2 regions of the Roseateles sp. GW835-FHT13E02 genome follow, and region 2 is predicted to be linked to the other one. Evidence: riboswitches for the same ligand, from Rfam matches in the RefSeq annotation. Region 2 holds a riboswitch; the other holds the start of a gene.
The links. A riboswitch is a leader RNA that binds a small molecule or an ion and turns the genes downstream of it on or off. The one in region 2 is predicted to bind cobalamin.
Positions count from the first base shown of each region.

Region 1: another riboswitch for cobalamin. It lies ahead of AC1Q6P_RS15170 (energy-coupling factor ABC transporter permease); the one in region 2 lies ahead of AC1Q6P_RS19880 (TonB-dependent receptor plug domain-containing protein).

Region 1 covers NZ_JBXAGJ010000014.1:136,415-139,807, forward strand. The annotation lists gene AC1Q6P_RS15160 (homoserine kinase) at 1-692, opposite strand, end outside; gene AC1Q6P_RS15165 (hypothetical protein) at 786-1,160, opposite strand; cobalamin riboswitch at 1,286-1,542, shown strand; gene AC1Q6P_RS15170 (energy-coupling factor ABC transporter permease) at 1,932-2,585, shown strand; gene cobM (precorrin-4 C(11)-methyltransferase) at 2,582-3,393, shown strand, end outside.
Region 2 covers NZ_JBXAGJ010000023.1:31,614-35,006, reverse strand. The annotation lists gene pth (aminoacyl-tRNA hydrolase) at 80-754, shown strand; gene AC1Q6P_RS19885 (hypothetical protein) at 759-1,307, shown strand; cobalamin riboswitch at 1,303-1,574, shown strand; gene AC1Q6P_RS19880 (TonB-dependent receptor plug domain-containing protein) at 1,677-3,393, shown strand, end outside.

The DNA of each region.
Region 1 (3,393 bases), on a different contig from region 2:
ACGCCGGCGAAATAGAAGTCGAAGAAACCGCTCAGGCGCTCGCGCCCCTGCAGGGGCTGCACGCCCTCGGGCTGCGGCGGCAGCAGCTCGAACATCACGTTGTCGCGGAACAGGTCGGCGTGGATGGGCCCGCGCGGCAGCTCGGCAAAGCTCTGCGAGGCGGCCAGCTGCTGCTGGTAGGCCAGCTCTTCGCGCAGCAGGGCCGCTTGCTCGAGCGCCAGATGGGGCAGCAGCACGGGCACGGTGTCGGTCCACCAGGCCAGGCCGCGCAGATTGGGTTGGTGCAGGGGGAAATCCTGGCCGGCCAGATGCATGCGGGCCAGGGCGGCGCCGACCTGCTCGCAGTGGAAGAGATCGGGCGCCAGCTGGTGGCCGCCGCGCAGCTTGTTGACCAGGGCGGCCGGCTTGCCCTGGATCTCGAACAGGATCTCGCCCCGCGCGTCGGCCTGCGGGTCGGGCACGGCCAGGCCGCGCGCGGCCAGGTGCTTCATGAACTGCAGGTAGAAGGGCAGCTGCTCGAAGCTCAGTCGCTCGAACAGGGTCAGCACGAACTCGCCGCGCTCGGTGGTCAGGAAGTAGTTGGTGTTCTCGATGCCGGCGCCAATGCCGCGCAGCTCCAGCACCTGGCCCAGGTCCAGACGGTTGATCAGGGCTTGCGCCTGCTCGAGTGTCACTTCGGTAAATACGGCCATGTCAGCACTGCTTGATCGCTTGCTACAGCGTGGGAATCGAGGCGGGCGCGGCGGCGGCTTGAGGGGTGAGGCTCAGGCGGCCGGGCCTCGCGCTCAGAAGTTGAAAACGTTCCAAACGCGCTTGCCGGCGGCGCCGCGCGTGGAGCCCGGGCCGGCCGACAGGTCGCGGCTGCCATCGCCCATGATGATTTCGTAGCTCGGTAGCTTGCTGTTCTTGGACTGGACCGTGACCTTCTGGGTCTGGCCGCGCACCCGGGTCTCTTCGATGCGGGTGCTGTCATCCTCGATCACGGTGACGGTCACGCGCGCATCGGCTACGCCATCGGCAGCTGCGGCCGCAGGGGCTTCAGGCGCCGGGGCGGGCTTGGCCGGTGCCGGATCGGCCGCCTGGGCCGAGGCGCAAAGCAGGCCGCTCAGCAGAACCAGGGCGGCTGGCAATGATCGAAACCAAAAGGTCGAGGAGTTCATACTTGCATTCTAGGGCCGGGGCTCGGCCCCTGCGGCGGCAAGGGCGCTGCGCTGCGGGCCTTGTTGCGGCGGCTCCTGCCTAACCCGCAGTTCGCACAGCGCTTGTTGGCCCCGGGGGTTTTGCGCTAGGATGGTGCCCTGTTGGTGCTCGTGGGACTCCCAAAAGTCCTGCAGTTAAACGGGAATCAGTAGATGCAAGCCGTCCCTTCGGACCTTGCCTGACTGAGCTGCCCCCGCAACGGTGCGTGAACGAAGCGGCCTGGCCTTGCGCCAAGCCGGCCTCAGGGTTCATCTCAAGCCACTGGATGTTGTTGTCTGCATCTGGGAAGGCGATGGACTCGATTTCACCAGCCCGGATACCGGCCAACGAAGCGGTGCGCCGCAGCCTTTGGGCTGCCGCACCATGTGGCGAAAACCTGCGGGGAAGCGGGCGATCGCGCTGTTTCGGTGTCTCTACCCATGGATTCCTCTCCCTCCTAGGCCCTGGTCGGGTCTGAGCTTCGGGTTCTCGCTCGTCGGGCCGTTGTGCCCTTGTGCTGGTTCGTTTGCGCGTTTGCGCCGCAGCGGCCGGCTGAGGCTGCTGCATGGCCGATTGCGCCAGGCGCCGCGCCGCTGACCCCGCATCTCACCCCGCCCCCGAGAACTGTTTTCCCGCTGACGCATGCGCCCGGCTCCGGCCGAGGCCTGCGCGTGGCCTGTCCCTGCGCGACCCGCTCTCGGCTGCGCTGTGTTCCACCACCCCTTCATTCCACTCCCATCGGAGCTGCCACCATGCACATCGAACCCGGGCTGATCGCCCCCGCCAAACTGACCCTGGCCGCCGCCGTGGCCGCGCCGCTGGTGCTGGCGCATCTGCCGCCGCTGTTCAAGCAGCCGGCGCTCTTGCTGCGCACCTTGCTGGCGGCGCTGTTCTTCTCGCTCTTCATGCAGGCCTTTCACATGAAGGCGGGCCCGTCGGAGCTGCATTTCCTCGGCGCCATGCCGCTCTACCTGAGCTTTGGCTTTGTGCCCACGCTTCTGGGCCTGCCCCTGGGCCTGCTGCTGCAAGGCCTGGTGTTCGAGCCGCAGGATCTGGTGCATCTGGCGGTCAACTCGCTGTCGCTGATGCTGCCGCTGATGGCGGTGCACCACGGCCTGGCCCGACGCCTCGTCCACGGCGAGCGGCCGGTCACGGTCAAGACCTTGCTGCAGCTGGACAGCGCCTACTACGGCGGCGTGATTGCCATGGTGGGTTTCTGGCTGGCCATGGGCCAGGGCGAGACCAGCCTGGCCGAGTGGGCTCGCTTTGCCGTGGCCTACGCGCCGGTCGTGCTGCTGGAGCCTCTGGTGACGCTGGGCACGCTGTGGCTGCTGCGTGCCGATGGCCCGCTGCGCCGCCTGCCGCTGGCGGCCCAGTGCTTTGCACCGCAGCCGGGTCGGGCATGAGCGAGGCGCGAGCCGAGCCCGGCACGGTCTGGTTTGTCGGCGCTGGCCCAGGTGACCCGGACCTGATCACGGTCAAGGGCCGGGGCCTGATCGAGCGCGCCGGCGCCATCCTGTTTGCCGGCTCCCTGGTCGACGAGGCAGCCACGCGCTGGGCGCCGCCGGGCTGCGAGATTGCCGATTCCAAGGGCATGACGCTGGACCAGATGTCGGCCTGGCTGATCGAGCGCGCCGCGCGCCACGACACCGTGCTGCGCCTGCAGACCGGCGATCCGGCGCTCTACGGCGCACTGATGGAGCTGGTGCAGCCGCTTGATGCGGCGGGCGTGCCGCTGCGCGTGGTGCCGGGTGTCTCTTCGGCCATGGCCTCGGCCGCGGCGGCGGTGGAGACCTTCACCCTGCCGGAGCTGACGCAAACGGTGATCTTCACCCGCGTGGCCGGGCGCACGCCCATGCCGGCGGGCGAGGAGCTGGCAGCCCTGGCCGCGCACCGCTGCACCTTGTGCATCTTCCTGTCCATCACCCTGCTGGGCCAGCTCACGGCCGAGCTGCGTGCGGCCGGCTGGGCCGAGGACGCGCCCATGCTGGTGGTGCACAAGGCCTCCTGGCCGGGCGAAGAGCAGATCCTGCGCGCCACCCTGGCCGATGTGAAGCAGCGCTGCCGCGAGGCCGGCATCGTCAGCCAGTCCATGGTCATCGCCAGCCCGACCCTGGGCTCGCGCCACTGGCCCGAGCTGGCCAAGTCCAAGCTCTACGACCCCAGCTTCACCCACCGCTTCCGCCGCGCCAGCGTGCCGGCCCAGCCCGAACT
Region 2 (3,393 bases):
ACGGCGCCCGCCCCATCTGCAAGCCCCGCCCCGTTCGCCCCTTTCTCTCGGCCACGGTGGCCACCGATAATCTCCGCCCATGATTCGACTGTTTGTTGGCCTCGGCAACCCCGGGGCGGAATATGAAGACACGCGCCACAACGCCGGTTTTTGGTGGGTGGATCAGCTGGCGCGCAAACTGGGTACCACGCTGCAGGCCGAACGCAACTATTACGGCCTGTGCGCGCGCGTCAACAACGCGCCCGGCTGCGACGGGCCGATCTGGCTGCTGCAGCCCATGACGTACATGAACCTCTCGGGCAAATCGGTGGCGGCGCTGGCGCGCTTCTTCAAGATTGCGCCGGAGGAGATCCTGGCCGTCCATGACGAGCTGGACCTCCTGCCCGGTGAGATGAAATTCAAGCAAGGCGGCGGCAACGGCGGCCACAACGGCTTGAAGGACATGCAGGCCCAGCTCGGCTCGGCCAATTTCTGGCGCCTGCGCCTGGGCATCGGCCACCCCGGCCACAAGGGTGAAGTGGCCGCCTATGTGCTGCGCAAGCCGCCCCTGTCGGAGCGCGAGGCGGTGCAGGATTGCATCGACAAATCCCTGGCCACCGTCGAACTGATGCTGGCGGGCCAGATGGACAAGGCCCTGGCCAAGATCCACGCCAAGCCGCCGCGGCCCAAACCACCCAAGCCGGCAGCCCTGGCCGCAAAGCCCGAAGGCAGCCCCGGTCAGCCCACCACCCCAGCCGCCCCCACCGAAAGCTGAGCCCATGCACCACCGCACCCTGCCCCGCCCCGTCCTGGTTTTGAATGGCGCGGCCTGGGCTGCGGTGCTGGCCGTGCCCCTGCTGGGTCTACCCCCTGCCGCACAAGCCCAAACGGAGACGCGCAGCGCCCAGGTCTACCGCTGCGGACCACAGGGCCGCGATCTGCGCGACTCGCCCTGCCCCGAAGGCAGCGCGCAAGCGCCCAAGACCATCGCCTTTGACCAACCGAGCGACGCCGACCGGCGCGCCGCCCAGGCCCTGGCCAGGGACGATGCGCGTCGCGCCCGCGAGATGGAAGCTCGTCGCCTGAAAGAAGAATCGGAAGCGCTGCGTCGGGCGCCCGGCTCGGTGGCCATCCATGGCCGCGGCCTGCCTGCCTCGGCGCCTGCGCAGACCCAACCCGCGCAAGCCGCTCATCCCAAACCGCCCAAAGCACCCAAGGCGCCCAAACCCTTGAAGCCCCTGACACCGGCAGACACGAAGGCAAAAGCGCCGCCCGCGCCCGCATCCATCGGCGCCCAGCCCGGCCGGGCCGCCTCGGCCGCAAGCTAGAATCCAGCCCGTTGGTGCTCGTGCAGGCATTGCGTCTTGCACAGTTAAACGGGAATCAGGAAGGCGCGCTGCCACGCTCGCAAGCAAGCCCAACCTGAGCTGTCCCCGCAACGGTAAGTGAACGAAGCCCTGGCCGCACGCCTCATCGCGACAGCCGCCAGCGCGCTTCAAGCGCTGTCCTCAGTCCACTGAAACCCTCGGGTTTTGGGAAGGACACAGCTGCTGAGGTTCACCAGCCCGGATACCGGCCAACAACGTGGTGCGCCGCGTCCCCTGCCCCTCGACGGGCGGGTGCTGCAGCACATCGTTCCACAGGCGCTCAGCGGGTGAGCTGGTGCCTGGCAGTTCTGCTTGCTGTTTCTTTTGCTCATGACCTCTTCCGTCCGGCCCTTGGCCCGCACTCAGGCGCGCGCGTTCCTGCCCGCTGCACCTTCGTCCTTTGCTGTTCGCGCCCAAGCCTTGCCCTTCGCCTTGGCCCTGCTCGCCATGGCCATCCAGGGCCAAGCCCAGGCACAAGGCCCTGGCCCCAACAAGCTCGATTCGGTGGTGGTCACCGCCACCCGCTCGCCCATTCGCTTGAGCGAGGTCCTGACCGACCTGACCGTGCTGACCCGGGCCGACATCGAGCGCCAAGCCTTTGGCGGCTTGGCCGATCTGCTGCGCAACAGCGGCTGCGTGGAGATGGTCCGCAACGGCGGCCCCGGCACCACGACATCGCTCTTCCTGCGTGGCGCTGACACCCGCCACACGGTGGTTCTGGTGGACGGCGTGCGGGTCGATTCGCAAGCCAGCGGCGGCGCGGCCTGGCAAGGCATCCCGCTGTCGCAGATTGAACGCGTGGAAGTGCTCAAGGGCCCGGCCAGCGCCATCTATGGCTCGGACGCTGTCGGCGGCGTGGTGCAGATCTTCACCCGCAAGGGCGGCCCGCGCCTGCAGGCCGAACTGGGTGCCGGCCTGGGCAACCTGGGCACCCGCAAGCTCGACGCCGGCCTCACCGGCAGCGCGGGCCTGCTGGACTTCGCCCTCAGCGCGGCGGCCGAGCGCAGCGACGGTTTCAACAGCACCATCGATTCACCCGCCAGCTTCTACTACATCGCCGACCGTGATGGCTGGAAGAACCACAACCTCAAGGGCCGCATCGGCCTGCAGCTGAACACGGCCCACCGGCTTGAGGCGCTGGCGCTGAGCAGCCATTCCGACGCCCAGTACGACGGCTCGAAGAGCGCCCCCGACAAGGACGACCACAGCATCCAGGACACCCGCGTGGCCCAGCTGAGCTGGAGCGCGCAATGGCTGCCGGCGCTGCAGACCCAGCTGAGCCTGGCCGAATCGACCGAGACCTACGAGACCCAACCCTCGGCCTACCTGACCGAAACCCAGCTGCGCAATATCAGCCTCAATGGCAGCTACCAGATCGCCAAAGGCCAGCAACTCAACTTCATCCTGGAGCGCCGCGAGGACCGCCTGGAGAACCCGAACCTGCTGAGCGACAACAAGATCGACAAGCGCCGCCAGCATGGGCTGGCCCTGGGCTGGCTGTGGAACCAGGATGCGCTGAGCCTGCAAGTGCACGGCCGCCATGACGATGACAGCCAGTTCGGCGGCGTCAACACCGGCACGGTCGCGGCCGGCTATGTGCTCGCACCTGGCCTGCGCCTGGTCAGCTCCGTCGGCACGGCCTTCCGTGCACCGACCCTGTTTCAGCGCGCTAGCGAATATGGCCCCAATCTGAGCAAGCCCGGCGTCAAGCCGCTGGACCCCGAGCGCGGCCGTAACCTTGAGTTCGGCCTGAAGTACAACACCGAGCACAGCGACTTTTCGCTCACGGCCTACCGCAACCGCATCCGCGACCTGATCATCTTCGGCGCACCCGGCAGCTGCATCAACACGCGTGGCTGCTATCAAAACGTGGCCTCGGCCCGTTTGCAAGGCCTGAACCTGCAAGGCAGCACCGAGATCGCCGGCATTCGTCTCACCAGTACTTTGGATCTGCAAGCCCCCAAGAACATGAGCAACGACAAGCTGCTGGCCCGCCGTGCGCGCGTGTACGGCAGCCTGCGCGCAGACACCACGGTGGCGAACTGGA